DNA from 3 places in the Kaistia sp. UC242_56 genome. Region 2 is predicted to be linked to each of the others. Evidence: riboswitches for the same ligand, from Rfam matches in the RefSeq annotation. Region 2 holds a riboswitch; each other region holds the start of a gene.

Region 1 (5,467 bases), on a different contig from region 2:
TCGAGCTCCAGCCCGCCGCGCGCTTCGGCCAGCAGCTCCACCGAGTCGATCGGCAGGATGCCCTGCGACCAGAGCGAGCCGTCGAAGCTCGGATAGCGGCCGCGTTCGGCGGCGAGATCGGTCGAGGCCGAGATCGCATGGAAGGAGATCGCCTCCATGCTCTCATCGGCGAAGCGGACGGCGGCCTCAGAAGCATAGGGAATGCGCAGCGCCTGCAGCGCGTCCTGGAAGCCCATCAGGCCGAGGCCGACCGGGCGGTGGCGCAGGTTGGAACGGCGGGCCTCGGGGATGGTGTAGAAATTGATGTCGATGACATTGTCGAGCATGCGCATCGCCGTCTGGACGGTGCGCGCCAGCCGGTCGAGGTCGAGGCCGTCGCCGACGATGTGATGGGCGAGGTTGATCGAGCCGAGATTGCAGACCGCGACCTCGTCATTCGACGTGTTCAGCGTGATCTCTGTGCAGAGATTGGACGAATGCACGACGCCGGCATGGCGCTGCGGCGAGCGGATGTTGCAGGGATCCTTGAACGTGATCCAGGGATGCCCGGTCTCGAACAGCATGGTCAGCATGCGGCGCCAAAGATCGGTCGCCTTGACCTCCTTATGGACACGCATCTCGCCGCGCTTCGCCTTCGCCTCATAGCCTTCATAGGCGCGCTTGAATGCGGGCCCGTAAAGATCGTGCAGATCCGGCGTCTCGTCGGGCGAGAACAGGATCCACGGACCATCCTCGGCAACGCGCTGCATGAACAGGTCCGGCACCCAGTTGGCGGTGTTCATGTCATGCGTCCGGCGGCGGTCGTCGCCGGTGTTCTTCCTGAGATCGAGGAATTCCTCGATGTCGACATGCCAGGTCTCGAGATAGGCGCAGACGGCGCCCTTGCGCTTGCCGCCCTGGTTGACGGCGATCGCCGTGTCGTTCGCCACCTTCAGGAACGGCACCACGCCCTGGCTCTCGCCATTGGTGCCCTTGATGTGGGCGCCGAGGCCGCGCACGCGCGACCAGTCATTGCCAAGCCCGCCGGAATACTTCGCCAGCAGCGCATTGTCCTTCACCGACTTGAAGATGCCTTCGAGATCGTCCGGCACGGTGGTGAGGAAGCAGGAGGAAAGCTGCGGCCGCAGCGTGCCCGAATTGAACAGGGTCGGCGTCGAGGCCATGAAGTCGAAGGACGACAGCAGATTGTAGAACTCGATCGCCCGCGCCTCGCGGTCGATCTCGCGGATCGCCAGCCCCATGGCGACGCGCATGAAGAAGGCCTGCGGCAGCTCGATGCGGGTGCCGCCGGTCTGCAGGAAATAGCGGTCGTAGAGGGTCTGCAGGCCGAGAAACTGGAAGTTCAGGTCGCGCTCGGGTTTTAGCGCAGCGGCGAGGCGGACCAGATCGTAGCGGCCGAGTTCGCCATCGACCAGTTCATGCTCGATGCCGACCCGGATGAAGGCGGGGAAATAATCGGCATAGCGGCCGGCCATCTCGCTCTGCGTCGGCTGGACGGGAATGCCCTGCACGAAGGAAACCGCCTCGGCGCGCAGCATGTCGAGCAGCAGGCGGGCGCTGACAAAGGCGTAGTTGGGCTCGCTCTCGACCAGCGTGCGGGCCGCCATCACCGGCGCCAGCGCCAGTTCGGCCAGCGAGATGCCGTCATAGAGGTTGCGGCGGGTTTCCGAGAGGATCGCGGCTGCGTCGACATCGGCAAGCCCGGCGCAGGCCTCGTCGACGACGAGTTGCAGGCGGCGCTCATCCAGCGGACGCAGCACGCCATCGGCGCCGCGCACCTGCAGCAGCGGCGCGCCGACCGGGGCGACCGCCTCGGCGGTGCGGCGGGCGCGGGCGCGCTCCTCGCGATACAGAACATAGGCGCGGGCGACCTTGTGGTGCTCGCCGCGCATCAGCGCCAGCTCGACCTGGTCCTGCACGTCCTCGATATGGAGCGCGCGATCGGAGCCGACGCGGCGCGTCAGCGCGCTGACGATCTGGCCGGTCAGGTCGTCGACGATCTCATGCACGCGGCGCGAGGCAGCGGCGCTGTTGCCCTCGACGGCGAGAAACGCCTTGGTCAGCGCGACGGCGATCTTGGACGCATCGAAATCCGACAGCGAACCGTTGCGGCGGATGACGTGAAAGGCCGGCGTGGCGGCGGCGGAAGGCTTGGACGGTACGGGGGCCGGCGAAAGCGAAGGATAGGAGGCGACCGGCGCGCTACGGTCTTGATCAATCGTCTGTGTCATCGGCTTCAGCCCAAAATTGGTTGGGAGCAAAGGCCGAGCGAAGCGAACAGGACGAACGGCCCCCAAAAAGGCCGCACGAAACCAGCGCTCCACCGGGACACCCCGCCCGAGGATTCTTTCAGTCTGTCGGGGCAGGTTTCCTGGCTCACGGGTCGTCGCTCTGCCCACCTTCCCGGGACCTTTCGGTCCCAGTGGTCTCTCCGGGCAGACACTCGCCGTTCACAGTTGCGGGGGCAGCTCCGGCTCCACCCTTTCGGGCGTTCCGGCATTCCCTCTTAGCCCTGGGTCTTGCGACTCAGGAGAACCTCGACACGCAGATGTAGACGCCCATGCGCCTCCATCGTCAATATCTAGTTATTGTTGACAGGATTGCGAATCGGCGGCCCGGCCGCATTCCGAAGCCGACCCGCCAATTCCCGGCTGTGGAAATTCCTCCCAACTGCCGCTTTAGCTGGCGCTCGCATACATGCCGGTGGTGCGGAACTCGGTCGGGCTGGTGCCGAAGAAGCGGCGAAACACCTTGGCGAAATAGTTCGAATCGTCGAAGCCGGACAGCACCGCCACCTCCTTGACCGACAGCACCTGCTGGCCGGCCAGCAGACGGGCGGCGCGTCGCATCCGCTCCTGCAGCACGAATTCGGCCGGCGGCATGCCCTCGCTCGCCGCGAACATGCGCGAGAAATGCGCCCGGCTGAAGCCCGAGAATTCGGCCAGTTCCGGTACGGAGAGCGGCTTGTCGAGATTGGCGAGGATGTGCTCGACCACGCGCTGGATGACGCCATTATCGGCCAGCGACGCGCCATGCGAGCCGAACACGTCGTCATAGAGCGCGGTCGCCGCCTCATAGGCGACGGCCGAGGCGGCGCCGGGCGTCTCGCCGCCGCCATCGATCAGCCGCAAGCTGCAATCGGCGAGATGGTCGATCGTGTCGGGCCGCAGCCGCAAGACCGGCCCCGTCGCCTCCAGGATCTGCCGGTGGATGCGCAGCGCCTCCTGCCCGTTCATCGAAATCCAGAAGAACTCCCAGGGGGTTCCCGGCTCGACCGAATAGCAGTGATTGTGCGGCACGACGACCAGCATCGTTTCGCCCGGCCCGATGCGGTAATGGCGCCGGTCGTAGCGCAGCTTGCCGGAGCCGGCGACGGTATGCTGGAGCACGGTGAACGGCGTCTGGCCCCGCTTGCGACCGTCCCAGCTATAGCTCGAATCGGTGCGGATTTCGTAGCCCGTGCTGGTCGGCATGGTGTGCAGCCGGTGGCGGCCGCGGGGCAGCGATACGGTCTTCATGACCGGGGCACGCTGGGCCAATTCTCCGAGCATAAAATCACCCACGAAAGCACAAATTCTCTCTGGTTCACGCATGAACCTTGCGCATACTAGCCTCGAGCCAAGCGGCCGGGCGATAAAAAAGAGCAGCACCATGAGCCAATACCACCCGAGGCTGCCGAAACCCCGCCGAAATCGAGGCAATTCCGTACCTTTCTGACCGCCCCATTCGAGCTCTCTTGCCAGGAACCGCGCCCAGGGCGCGCCGGCCGCCTCCGAGGAACCCCAGAAACGCCATGTCCAGTTTCAAGATCGCCATCATCGGCGCCGGCAGCGTCGGCTTCACCAAGAAGCTGGTCTCCGACATCCTCTGCGTGCCGGAACTGCGCGAGGTCGAATTCGCGCTGACCGACATCAGCGAGCACAATCTGACCATGGTCCGGCAGATCCTCGACCGCATGGTCGCGGAGAACAAGCTGCCGACCAAGATCACGGCGACCACCAACCGGCGCGAGGCGCTGACCGGCGCGCGCTACGTCATCAGCTGCGTGCGCGTCGGCGGGCTCGAGGCCTATGCCGACGATATCCGCATCCCGCTCCAATATGGCGTCGACCAGTGCGTCGGCGACACGATCTGCGCCGGCGGCATTCTGTACGGCCAGCGCAACATCCCGGTCATCCTCGACTTCTGCAAGGATATCCGCGAGGTCGCCGAGCCGGGCGCGCGCTTCCTGAACTATGCCAACCCGATGGCGATGAACACCTGGGCGGCGATCGAATACGGCAAGGTCGACACGATCGGCCTCTGCCATGGCGTGCAGCATGGCGGCGAACAGATCGCCGAGGTGCTGGGCGCGACCGACGAGAGCGAGCTGGAATTCATCTGCTCCGGCATCAACCACCAGACCTGGTATGTCGACATCCGCTTCCGCGGCCGCAAGATCGGCAAGGACGAACTGGTCGCCGCCTTCGAGGCGCATCCCGTGTTCTCGCAGCAGGAGAAGGTCCGCATCGACGTCCTGAAGCGCTTCGGCTTCTATTCGACCGAGAGCAACGGCCATCTGTCGGAATACCTGCCCTGGTACCGCAAGCGTCCGGACGAGATCCATCGCTGGATCGACATGTCGAACTGGATCCATGGCGAGACCGGCGGCTATCTCCGCCACTCGACCGAGACCCGCAACTGGTTCGAGACCGACTTCCCGAAGTTCCTGGAGGACGCCGGCAAGCCGCTCGACCCGAAGAAGCGCTCGAACGAGCATGCCAGCCACATCCTCGAGGCGCTGGAGACCGGGCGCGTCTATCGCGGCCACTTCAACGTCAAGAACCGGGGCATCATCACCAACCTGCCCGAGGATGCGATCATCGAATCGACGGGCTTCGTCGACCGCTTCGGCCTCAACATGACGGCCGGGATCAAGCTGCCGGAAGCCTGCGCCGCCACCTGCCTGTCGTCGATCAACGTCCAGCGCATGGCCGTCCACGCCGCCGTCACCGGCGATGTCGAGCTCTTGAAGCTTGCCGTTCTGCATGACCCGCTGGTCGGTGCGATCTGCTCGCCGGACGAGGTCTGGCAGATGGTCGACGAGATGCTGGTCGCCCAGGCGCGCTGGCTGCCGCAATACGCCCACGCCATCGACGACGCCAAGGCGCGCCTCGCCAACAAGACCGTCGCCACGCGCGACTGGCAGGGCGCAGCGCGGCGCGAGGTCCGGGGCATCGAGACCGTCCGCGCCGAGCGGGCCAAGGAAAAGGCCGAGGCGGCAGAGTAGCCGCCGGGCCGAACGCTGGATCCGGCGCGGCGGGAGGAGCCATCGCGCCGGATCGGCAACCCATGTCGCGCCCTTGGGACGGCGCTGCGCGGGAGGCCGCCATGGAAGGCAGAAGAAACGGGTGCCGGCGCGTCGCGCCGGTGCCGTTCAAAGGGGAGGAACTATGAACAGATACGCATTGGCTCTTGGTGGAGCCGG
Region 2 (5,467 bases):
GAAGCCGGACCAGGTCACCTGGGTGCCGAGCCAGGGCGCCGCGCCCGGCATCACCGACATGGTGGCCGGCGGCGTCGACCTCGTGCCGACTTCGCTCGCCGAAGGCCGCTCGATGATCGACGCCAAGCGCGTGCTGGCGCTGGGTTCGATGTCGCCCGAGCGGCAGGAACTGTTCCCCGACGCCCCGACGCTGAAGGAATCGGTCGATTCCGACTGGACGCTGGCCGTCTGGCGCACGATCGCGGCGCCGAAGGGCCTGCCGGAGGATGTGAAGGCGAAGCTCGAGGCCGCCCTCGAGAAGGCCTACAACAGCCCCGAATACAAGAAGTTCATGACCGAGCGCGGCTTCGGCATGCGCTGGGCCAATGGCGCGGAAGCGACCCGCATCGTTGCCGAGGATGACGTCACGCTCGGCAAGATCATGAAGGAGGCCGGTCTCGCCAAATAGGCGGCCGGTCGGCTCTTCGATCCCATGCTGGCGGCGCGGCCCGGACCTACGGTCCCGGTCGCGCCGGCTCCCCGGCCTCGCCCGGAAAAGCTTTGCACGGAACGGCCATGATCAAGCTCAGTGAACTGCATCTCGGGGTTCTGTCCGCCCTTGGCGGCCTCGCCCTTCTTCTTGCCTCGGCCCATTTCGCCGCCCTTCCGGGCCAGGCCTATGGCGCCGGCACCATGCCGCGATTGATCGGCTGGTGCGCCATCCTGCTCGGTTGCTTCATGGTGGCGACCAGCCTCAAGCACCTGCCGGCGATGCTGAAGCCGCATCTTGCCGACTGGGTGCGGACGCCGCGGCTGGTGCTCTCGGCGGTCGCCTGCATCGCCGTCATTGTCTTCTACATCCTGTTCGCCGAGACGCTCGGCTTCATTCCGACGACCTTCATCAGCCTCCTGGGGCTGATGCTGGCGCTGCGGACGGGTTGGCTGACGGCGCTGCTGGCCAGCGCTGCGACGACCCTGGCGGTCTATTACGGCTTTTCCCGCCTTCTCATGGTGCCGCTGCCGCGCACCGAATTTCTCTCCTTTCTCGGGTGACGCATGCTGATTCTGGAACAGGCTGCGGCCCTCGTCTTCGAACCCTATGTGCTCGGCGTCATCCTGGCATCCGCCGTATTCGGCATGCTGGTTGGCGCCATTCCGGGGCTGACCGCGACCATGGCGACGGCGCTGCTGGTGCCGATGACTTTCTTCATGGATCCGGTGCCGGCCATCGCGGCGATCGTGACGGCAACCGCCATGGCGATCTTCGCCGGCGACATTCCGGCGGCCTTGCTGCGCATGCCGGGCACGCCCGCCAACGCCGCCTATGTCGATGACGCCTACAAGATGACGCAGACCGGGCGGGGCGACGAAGCGCTCGGCGCGGCGCTCGTCTTCTCGGCGATCGGCGGCCTTTTCGGCGCGATCGTGCTGATGACCGTCTCGCCGACCCTCGCCGAAATCGCCCTCAAATTCTCCTCCGAGGAATATTTCTGGCTTGTTCTGCTCGGTCTCTCCTGCGCCGTCTTCGTCAATCCGGGCTCGCCGACCCGCGGCCTGATCTCGCTGCTGATCGGCCTGTTCGTGGCGACGATCGGTATGGAAAACCCCTCGGGCGAGCCGCGCTTCTCCTTCGGCAATCTCGAACTGATGGCCGGCATCCAGTTCATCCCGGCCATGATCGGGCTGTTCGCCGTGTCGGAGGTTCTGCGCACCGTGACGGCGACGTCGCCGCGCAGGAAGATTCCGCGCGCCGACGGCCAGGGGATCTTCCGCACGCAGTGGAAGAACCTGAAGCAATATCCGGTTCAGACCCTGCGCGGCAGCATCACCGGGACGGCGCTCGGCATTCTTCCCGGCGCCGGCGCCGATATCGCCGCCTGGATTTCCTACGCCATCTCCAAGCGCTTCTCGAAGCAGAAGGAGAAGTTTGGCACGGGCCATGTCGAGGGTCTGGTCGAGGCCGGCGCCTCGAACAATTCGGCCGTCAGCGGCGCCTGGATCCCGGCGCTCGTCTTCGGCATTCCCGGCGATTCGATCACCGCCATCGTCATCGGCGTGCTCTACATCAAGGGCATCAATCCGGGCCCGACGATCTTCATCAATGATCCGCAGACGGTTTATGCGATCTTCATCGTCTTCATCCTGGCCAATCTGATCATGCTGCCGCTGGGCTGGCTGGCGATCCGCGGCGCGCGCCCGATCCTCTCCATTCCGCCCTCGACGCTGATGCCGATGATCCTGATCTTCTGCATCGTCGGCTCCTTCGCGATCGCCAATTCCGTGGCCGGCATCGTCATGATGCTGATCTTCGGCATCATCGGCTTCTTCATGGAGGAGAACGACATCCCGATCGCGCCGGCGATCCTCGGCATGGTGCTGGGGCCGATGCTGGAGCAGAACTTCATCACCTCCATGATCAAGGCCGATGGCGACATCTTCCGCTTCTTCGAGCGGCCCATCGCCGGCGGGCTGGGCGTTTTCACCATCCTGATCTGGCTGTTCCCGCTAGCCATGCTGCTGCTGCGCCGGCGCAAGGCGATGCGCCCGGCGACTTAACCCGGACGCGAGATCGGCGCGAATCGACCTCAAGCCCGGCGCGGACACCCCGCGCCGGGCTTTTCTTTGCGGCCCGTCTCGGCCGGAACCGTTGCCGGCTGCAGCCGTTGCAATGATGTCGGTTCTTTCCACATAAGAGAGAGCGCCGGGACAGCGGGCTCGGCGTTTCATTGTCCGCCAGAACCGTCCTTCCCGATCCGAGCCACGGAGAAAACCAGCCGCATGCCGTCCATCCGCTTCGGCAAGAAGGCCCTCCCGCTTCCCAAGAGCCGGACGGCCCGCGTCGCGATCGGAAGCGGCTTCCTTCTTGGGGGCACGCTCGGCTTCCTGCCGATCCTCGGCTTCTGGATGGTGCCGGTCGGACTGGTGGTGCTGTCGCATGACTCGGCGCGGGTGCGCCGCATCCGTCGGAGATCCGAAGTGGCGCTGCTGCGCCGCTGGGCGAGATTTCGCAGCAAGGGCGCGCCTGCCGCCAAATGAGGCGTGGCTTGCGCCAGACCGGCAATCCCTCTAGCGTGACTCTGCGACGGTTCCCCCGACAGGCCTCAGGCCTTGGGGGATGAAATGGGAATTCGGTGCGGAAGGACCCCTTGCGGGATTCCAAGTCCGAAGCTGCCCCCGCAACTGTAAGCGGCGAGCGACCTCGCGATGGCCACTGGGAAACCGGGAAGGCGTCGAGGAAGCAGCGACCCGTGAGCCAGGAGACCAGCCAGCGCCTCATACCAGCCAGCCGTCGGTGGGACGGTGAAGGAGACGCTATGACCAATTTCTCGAAGACCGCGACGAGGTCGACCTCGATTGCCGCAGATGGCGCCAAGAGCGACGCCGCATCGCGCATCGTGCCGGCGCTGTTCGCCATCGCCTTCGGCCTGTTCCTGTTCGTCGGCACCGGCTTCGCCGCGCCGAGCCTGATCCACAACGCGACGCATGACACCCGGCATTCCCTTGGTCTGCCCTGCCACTGACGCCTGAGGATCCATCATGTTCAAGACGATCATCCTGAGCGCCTTCGGCGCCGGGCTTGCCGTGGGCATTGCGCTTTCCGTGGTGCAGGCTGTCACCACCGAGCCGCTCATCCTCCACGCCGAGACCTTCGAAAGCGCCGAGCCGGCCCCGGCTGCCGCCGCCGCGCCGCATGAGCACTCGACGACCGAGGCCCACGCCCATGAGGCCGCCGCGCCCGCCGCTGCCGCGCCCGCGCATGAGCATGACGAAGACGCCTGGTCGCCGGCCGACGGCTTCGAGCGCTCCGCCTATACGCTGATTGCCAACCTGTTGATGGGAGTCGGCGTCTCGGCCGTGCTGCTCGGCCTGATGTCGATCCGCGGCGGCCGGATCGACGCCAGCACGGGCGTGCTCTGGGGCGTTGCCGGCTTCTTCGCCGCGTCGCTGCTGCCCTCGCTCGGCCTGTCGCCGGAGCTTCCCGGCACGGCCGCGGCCGAGATCACCTCGCGCCAGGTCTGGTGGCTTTCGACCGCCGCTGCCTCGGCGATCGGCCTCGCGCTGATCGTCTTCGGGCGTTCGTGGCTCCTGAAGATCGCCGGCCTCGTCCTCGGCGTGCTGCCGCATGTCATCGGCGCCCCCGTGCCGCCGACGCTGGAAGCCTCCTATCCGGCCGGCCTCGGCGGCGAATTCGTCGCCGCCTCGCTGGTGGTCAGCGCGCTGCTCTGGGCGCTTTCCGGCCTTTGCTCCGGCTGGCTTTATCAACGCCTGTCGCGGTCGGCCTGAGGCCGTGCCATCCCCCGCGCCGCGAACGGCGCTGATCCTCGGCGGCGCCCGCTCCGGCAAGAGCCGCTTCGCCGAGGATATCGTGGCCCGGACCGGGCTGCCCGCCACCTATCTGGCCACGGCCGAGATCCGCGATGCCGAAATGCAGGCACGGATTTCGGCGCATCGTGACCGGCGCGGGCTGGACTGGACAACGGTCGAGGAGCCGCTCGACCTTACCGGCCGCCTCGCGACGTTGGCCGATCCCGGCCGTGTCATCCTCGTCGATTGCCTGACGCTCTGGCTTTCCAACCTGATGGAGGCCGAGCGCGACGTCGCCGCCGAGGGCGACGCGCTGGCCCGTATGCTCGCCGAGGCGAGGGGGCCGGTCGTGCTCGTCTCCAACGAGGTCGGATCCGGCATCGTGCCGATGAACGCGCTCGCCCGCCGCTTCGCCGACGAGCAGGGCCGCCTCAACCAGAAGATCGCCGCCGCCGTGCAGACCGTCTTTCTCGTGGCCGCCGGCCTGCCGCTGCGCCTGAAACCCAATCCGAACCCGGAGTTCGTCCTTTGACCGCCCGTATCCCCGCCACCATCGTCACCGGATTCCTGGGTGCCGGAAAGACCACGCTGATCCGCAACCTGATTGCCGGCGCCGAAGGCCGCCGCATCGCGCTGATCGTCAACGAATTCGGCGACATGGGCTTTGACGGCTCGCTGCTGTCCGATTGCGGCGTCGACGACTGCAAGCCCGATACGGTGATCGAACTCACCAATGGCTGCATCTGCTGCACCGTCGCCGACGATTTCCTGCCGACCATCGAGCAGCTTCTGGCGCGCGAACCGGCCCCCGATCACATCGTGATCGAGACCTCCGGCCTGGCGCTGCCGCAGCCTCTGGTGCGCGCCTTCACCTGGCCGACCGTGCGCCACCGCGTCACCATCGACGGCGTCATCACCGTGGTGGACGCCGAAGCGGTCGCCGCCGGCCGCTTCGCGCATGACGAGGCAGCCGTCGCCGCCCAGCGCGCCGAGGATCCCTCGCTCGACCACGAGGATCCGATCGAGGAACTGTTCGAGGACCAGCTTTCCTGCGCCGATCTGATCGTCTTCTCGAAGACGGATCTGGTTGACGCGAAGCAGCTGGAAGAGGTTGCCGAAATCGTCGCCCGCGACGCCCGCAAGGAGGCGCGCGTCGTCCATGCAACGGCATCCGGCCTGCCGG
Region 3 (5,467 bases), 630 kb from region 2:
CATAGACGCCCGGGCCGATGTCGTTCGGGTAATTGTCGCCGACAAAGGCTTCGAGCAGTTCCATCTTCGAGCGCGAGGTCTCGATCGAGATCACGTCGGCATCCATCGCCGCGATGGCATCGAGAATGTCGTTGAACTCGGAGTAGCACATGTGGGTGTGGATCTGCGTCCGGTCGGCGACGCCGGAAGCGCAGAGCCGGAAGCTCTCCACGGCCCAATCGAGATAGGAGCCCCACTCGCCACGCCGCAGCGGCAACCCCTCGCGCAGCGCCGCCTCGTCGATCTGGATCATCCGCGCGCCGGCTTTTTCGAGATCCAGCACCTCGTCGCGGATGGCGAGCGCGATCTGCCGGCAGGCGACACTGCGCGGAACATCGTCGCGCACGAATGACCAGTTGAGGATCGTCACCGGCCCCGTGAGCATGCCCTTCATCGGCTTGTCCGTGACCGACTGGGCATAGGCCCACCAGGCGACGGTCATCGGCTTTGGCCGCGAGACGTCGCCGAACAGGATCGGCGGACGGACATAGCGCGAGCCATAGCTCTGCACCCAGCCCGCTTTGGTGAAGGCGAAGCCGGAGAGCTGCTCGCCGAAATACTGCACCATGTCGTTGCGTTCGAATTCGCCATGCACCAGCACGTCGAGCCCGATCTCTTCCTGCCAGCGGATCGCGGCTTCCGTCTCCTGCCGCAGGAACGCCTCATAGGCAGCCTCGTCCAGTGCGCCCTTGGCATGCGCGGCGCGCGCCTTGCGCACCTCTGAGGTCTGCGGGAACGAACCGATCGTCGTCGTCGGGAAGGAAGGCAGGTCCAGCACCGCCTGCTGCAGCTTGCGCCGCCCGGCAAACGGGCTGGTACGGCGGGCGTGCTCGGCCGTGACGGCGGCGGAACGAGCAGCCACCGCCGCATCATGCACGCGGGGCGACGACGCGCGCGTGCTGGCTGCCAGCACCGAGGCGGCGATCTCCGGCGTCACGCTTTCCCGGCCTCCGGCAAGCGCGCGTCCGAGCGTCGCCAACTCGTCCATCTTCTGGACCGAGAAGGCCAGCCAGCTCTTCAGTTCGGCGTCGAGTTCCGCTTCGAGCTCCAGATCGATCGGCACATGCAGCAGCGAGCAGGAAGACGCGATCTGGATATGGTCCAAGCCGCGGCGCGCGACTACCGGCTCTAGCCGGTCGAGCAGGGTGGCAAGATTGGCGCGCCAGATGTTGCGGCCATCGATGACGCCGAGCGACAGCACCAGCCCGCGCGGCGCCTTGGCCAGCACGGAATCCAGTTGCTCCGGGGCGCGGACGAGATCCAGATGCAGGCCCGCCACCGGCAGCTCGAGCGCCGTATCGAGATTGTCGCCGAGCGCACCGAAATAGGGCGTCAGCATCAGTTTCAGCTTCGGCAGCGCATAGGCGAACATGCCATAGGCGACGCGAAGCGCCTGCCGCGTCTTGTCGTCGAGATCGAGCACCAGGCAGGGCTCGTCGATCTGCACCCAGTCGGCGCCGTTTGCCGCCAGCCGGCGCAGCATCTCGACATAGACCGGCAGCAGGCCGGGCAGCAACGACAGCGGATCGAGCGAGGCGTCCTTGCTCTTGCCGAGCTTGAGATAGCTCACCGGTCCGAGCAGCACCGGTCGGGTCTCATAGCCGAGCGCCTTCGCCTCCAGATATTCGTCGAGTGGCTTGGTCGAAACGAGGCTGAAGCGCTGACCGGCCGTGAATTCCGGCACCATGTAGTGATAGTTGGTGTCGAACCACTTCGTCATTTCCAGTGCCGGCACGCCCAGGGCCGCGCCACGGTGAGAATGGCCGCAATCCGCATGTCCGGCATCGCCCTGGCTGCCGCGCGCCATGGCGAAATAGGTGTCGAGCGGTACGGGTCCGCCGGTCCAGCCATAGATCTCCGGGATCGCGCCGACCATGACGCTGGTATCGAGCACATGGTCGTAGAGCGAGAAATCGTTCGAGGGGATTATGGTGACGCCGTGCGCATGCTGGCGCGCCCAATTGGCGGCACGCAGCGCGGCGGCGCTGGCGAGCAGGTCGTCGGCGTTCGACTGGCCGGACCAGTAGCTTTCCAGCGAAGTCTTGAGCTCGCGGCGCGGACCGATCCGCGGCGTACCGAGCGTGGCAACGGGAAGAGAAGAGAAAGACATCGGCTTACCCCAAATGTTTGGGGGCAAAGGCCGAGCGGACGCATGCGTGAGGTCCCGGCGTCGGACAACGGCGGGCGCAAGCGCACCACCGGGACACCCCGCCCAGGGACGTTATGATGTCGCGGCAGGTCTCCTGGCTCGCGGGTCGCCGCCCCGGTCCGGCCTTCCCGAAGCGATCGCTTCAGTGACACGAATTGGACCCGGGCTCGCCGCTCACAGTTGCGGGGGCAGCTCCGGTCTTGCCTCGGACGAGACGCACCGGATTCCCTCTTAGCCCTGGCGCCGCGCAAACGGCCCAGGGAACCACGACACGACACTCCTAGGCGCAGCGCCGTGGCTCGTCAAGTATGATATAAAGATATCCTTATATCCGCATGAGATACGGCTATTGGAAGGCCGCCTCATAGGCTTCCGGCTTAAAGCCGGCCAGCAGGCGACCGTCGCCGAGATCGAGGATCGGGCGCTTGATCATCGAGGGCTGCGCCTGCATCAGGCCGATCGCCTTGTCCGCGTCGAGATCCTGCTTCTCCGCATCATCAAGCTTGCGGAAGGTGGTACCGGCCCGATTCAGCACGGTTTCCCAGCCGAGCTCGCCGACCCAGAAGTCTAGGTGGGCCCGGTCGATGCCGGTCGCCTTGTAGTCGTGGAACGCGTAGGAAACGCCTTTCGTATCAAGCCACTGCCGGGCTTTCTTCATCGTGTCGCAGTTCTTGATGCCGTAGATGGTAACCGTCACGCCGTCTCTCCTGCCGATTTCAGCGGCGACGCAAAAGGCCGCCGATTCCCTCCGCCGATCATAGCGGGCTGCGCGCGGCGCGGGCACATCCGCGTGCCAGAAAGCCCCGTCACCCAGGGCATGCGGCCATGCGCCCTGTCCGGTGCGATTGACCTGCAGATGGCACGCCGAATATAGCTTCGGTTGCATTATCATTAACCTGGATTCACCCTTGACTGTTCAAAGGCTTCCGGCCGCCGGCCTGACCGCCGCTCCGCGCTCGATGCCCGATGGACAGGGCCGGGGGCTCCGCCGTCGCACGTCCCTGCCCCGATTGGCGCTGTTGCTCGCGCTGACGACGGCGCTGGGTGGCTGTGTCGTCGTCGGACCGGACTACCAGAAGCCCAACCTTTCGCTGCCGACGAAATGGGGCAGCGGCACCGCCTCCAAGCCGTCCAAGCCGCCGGAACTCTCGCAATGGTGGCGGCGTCTGGGCGATCCCATGCTCGACGAACTGGTCAACGAAGCCGTCGCCGGCAATCTCGACGTCGCCAGCGCCAAGGCGAGCATCCGCGAAGCGCGCGCCAGCTACCGCCAGACGGTCGGCGCCCTGTTTCCTTCCGCCAACGGCTCGGCCGGCGCCGATCGCGGCAAGAGCGGCGGCTATGTCTCGAACCAGTTCCAGGCCGGGCTCGACGCCAGCTGGGAGCTCGACCTGTTCGGCGGCAACAAGCGCGCGGTCGAGGCGGCCCGCTACGGCATGGACGCGGCCGAGGAAGAGCTGCGCGCCACGCTGCTGACGCTGATCGGCGATGTCGCGACCAACTATGTCTCGGCGCGTGGCTACCAGGCACGCATCGCGCTCGCCAAGCGCACTGCCGCCTCGCAGCGGGAGACGGCAGCAATCACCCGCAACAAGTTCGAGGCCGGCGGCGCCACGGCCGCCGATGTCGCGACCGCCGAGGGCCAGGCCAGCAGCACCGAGGCCGGCATTCCGTCGCTCGAAGCCGCCTATGCCGAAACCGTGCATCGGCTCTCCGTCCTCACCGGTCGCGCGCCGAGCACGCTCGTCGACCGCATGAAGGGGCCGAAGCCGGTTCCCGCCCCTCGCCTGCCGATCCCGACCGGCATCCCGGCCGATGTGCTGACGGCCCGGCCGGACGTCCGCCTTGCCGAAGCGCAATATGCCAGCGCCACGGCGAAGATCGGCCAGGCGGAAGCGGCGCGCTATCCCAGCGCCAGCCTCACCGGAAACATCGGCACCAGCGGCGCCAAACTCGGCGACCTCGGCAAGGGCTCGTCGATCAGTTGGTCCTTCGGCCCGAGCCTGACCGTGCCGATCTTCAATGCCGGACAGTTGAAGGCCGCCGTCGAGGTGACCCAGGCGCAGCGCGACCAGAGCTTCATCGCCTATCAGGCGGCCGTGCTCTCCGCGCTGGAAGACGTGGAAAACGCCATCGTCGCGCTGGCGCAGGAGCGCATCCGTTCCGGCAAGCTCGCCTCTGCGGCGCGCTCCTATGCCGAGGCCAACCGCCTCGCCAGCACGCTGTTCCAGGCGGGCTCGTCGAGTTTCCTCGACGTGCTGACCGCCGAGCGCTCGCTCTATTCGGCGTCGGACGCGCGGATCGAGAGCCAGGTCGCCATCGCTACGGACTATATCGCGCTCAACAAGGCGCTGGGCGGCGGCTGGGACGGCGCGATCGACAGTTCGCGGCCGGTCATTGTCGACAAGCGGACGGGACCCCACCTTGCCCGGCCCTGATAGACGCCGCCCTACGTCCCTTTCCGACGACACCGCCCAACCGACGTCGTGCGCCGATCGATCGCGCACCCGGTTCCGGGGTCTCCCACAGCCTGTTCGAAAGCCGTCCGCATGAGCCCGAAATCCCCGCGCCGTAAGTCCCGCATCCCCCTCATGATCGTCGCGCTGATCGTGCTGGCGGGCGTCGGCTATTTCTTCCGGTCCAGTTTCACGGGCCCCGAGGCACCGCCGATGATGACCGCGCTTGTCTCGACCGGCGCCGTCGAGGAGACGGTTCTGGCGACCGGCACGCTGAAGCCGTCGAAGCTGGTCGCCGTCGGCGCGCAGGTATCCGGCCGGGTCACGTCGCTCAAGGTCGAGTTGGGCCAGCAGGTCAAGAAGGGCGACCTGATCGCCGAGATCGAACTCGGTAACGCAGGAAAACGCACTCCGCACCGCCAAAGCCGCGCTTGCCAACATCCGCGCCCAACGTGTCGAGAAGGAAGCCTCGCTGCGGCTGGCCGAGCAGACGCTGGCGCGGCAGAAGTCCATGCTGGCGCAGAAGGCCGTCTCGCAGGCCGATTTCGAGACCGCCGAGGCCAACGTCAAGACGACAGGCGCCCAGATCGAAGCGCTCGACGCCAGCATCATCGAGTCGGAAGTCGCAGTTTCGACCGCCGAGGCCAATCTCGGCTACACGCAGATCACCGCGCCGATCGACGGCACCGTACTTTCCATCGTCACGCAGGAAGGCCAGACGGTCAACGCCGCGCAGTCGGCGCCGACCATCGTCATCATGGGCCAGCTCGACGTCATGACGGTTCGTGCCGAAATCTCCGAGGCCGACATCGTCCGCGTGAAG

The links. A riboswitch is a leader RNA that binds a small molecule or an ion and turns the genes downstream of it on or off. The one in region 2 is predicted to bind cobalamin.
Region 1: another riboswitch for cobalamin. It lies ahead of ACHMWQ_RS01220 (ribonucleoside-diphosphate reductase subunit alpha); the one in region 2 lies ahead of ACHMWQ_RS13980 (CbtB domain-containing protein).
Region 3: another riboswitch for cobalamin. It lies ahead of metE (5-methyltetrahydropteroyltriglutamate--homocysteine S-methyltransferase); the one in region 2 lies ahead of ACHMWQ_RS13980 (CbtB domain-containing protein).

What each region holds. Positions count from the first base shown of each region.
Region 1 covers NZ_JBIOAN010000001.1:249,178-254,644, forward strand. The annotation lists gene ACHMWQ_RS01220 (ribonucleoside-diphosphate reductase subunit alpha) at 1-2,231, opposite strand, end outside; cobalamin riboswitch at 2,344-2,555, opposite strand; gene ACHMWQ_RS01225 (helix-turn-helix domain-containing protein) at 2,679-3,551, opposite strand; gene ACHMWQ_RS01230 (alpha-glucosidase/alpha-galactosidase) at 3,794-5,269, shown strand; gene ACHMWQ_RS01235 (ABC transporter substrate-binding protein) at 5,433-5,467, shown strand, end outside.
Region 2 covers NZ_JBIOAN010000002.1:2,392,142-2,397,608, forward strand. The annotation lists gene ACHMWQ_RS13960 (Bug family tripartite tricarboxylate transporter substrate binding protein) at 1-448, shown strand, start outside; gene ACHMWQ_RS13965 (tripartite tricarboxylate transporter TctB family protein) at 556-1,032, shown strand; gene ACHMWQ_RS13970 (tripartite tricarboxylate transporter permease) at 1,036-2,535, shown strand; gene ACHMWQ_RS13975 (hypothetical protein) at 2,758-3,015, shown strand; cobalamin riboswitch at 3,046-3,264, shown strand; gene ACHMWQ_RS13980 (CbtB domain-containing protein) at 3,294-3,500, shown strand; gene ACHMWQ_RS13985 (CbtA family protein) at 3,517-4,263, shown strand; gene cobU (bifunctional adenosylcobinamide kinase/adenosylcobinamide-phosphate guanylyltransferase) at 4,268-4,816, shown strand; gene cobW (cobalamin biosynthesis protein CobW) at 4,813-5,467, shown strand, end outside.
Region 3 covers NZ_JBIOAN010000002.1:3,025,649-3,031,115, forward strand. The annotation lists gene metE (5-methyltetrahydropteroyltriglutamate--homocysteine S-methyltransferase) at 1-2,149, opposite strand, end outside; cobalamin riboswitch at 2,255-2,472, opposite strand; gene ACHMWQ_RS16915 (ArsC family reductase) at 2,535-2,885, opposite strand; gene ACHMWQ_RS16920 (efflux transporter outer membrane subunit) at 3,148-4,626, shown strand; partial or broken gene ACHMWQ_RS16925 (efflux RND transporter periplasmic adaptor subunit) at 4,738-5,467, shown strand, end outside.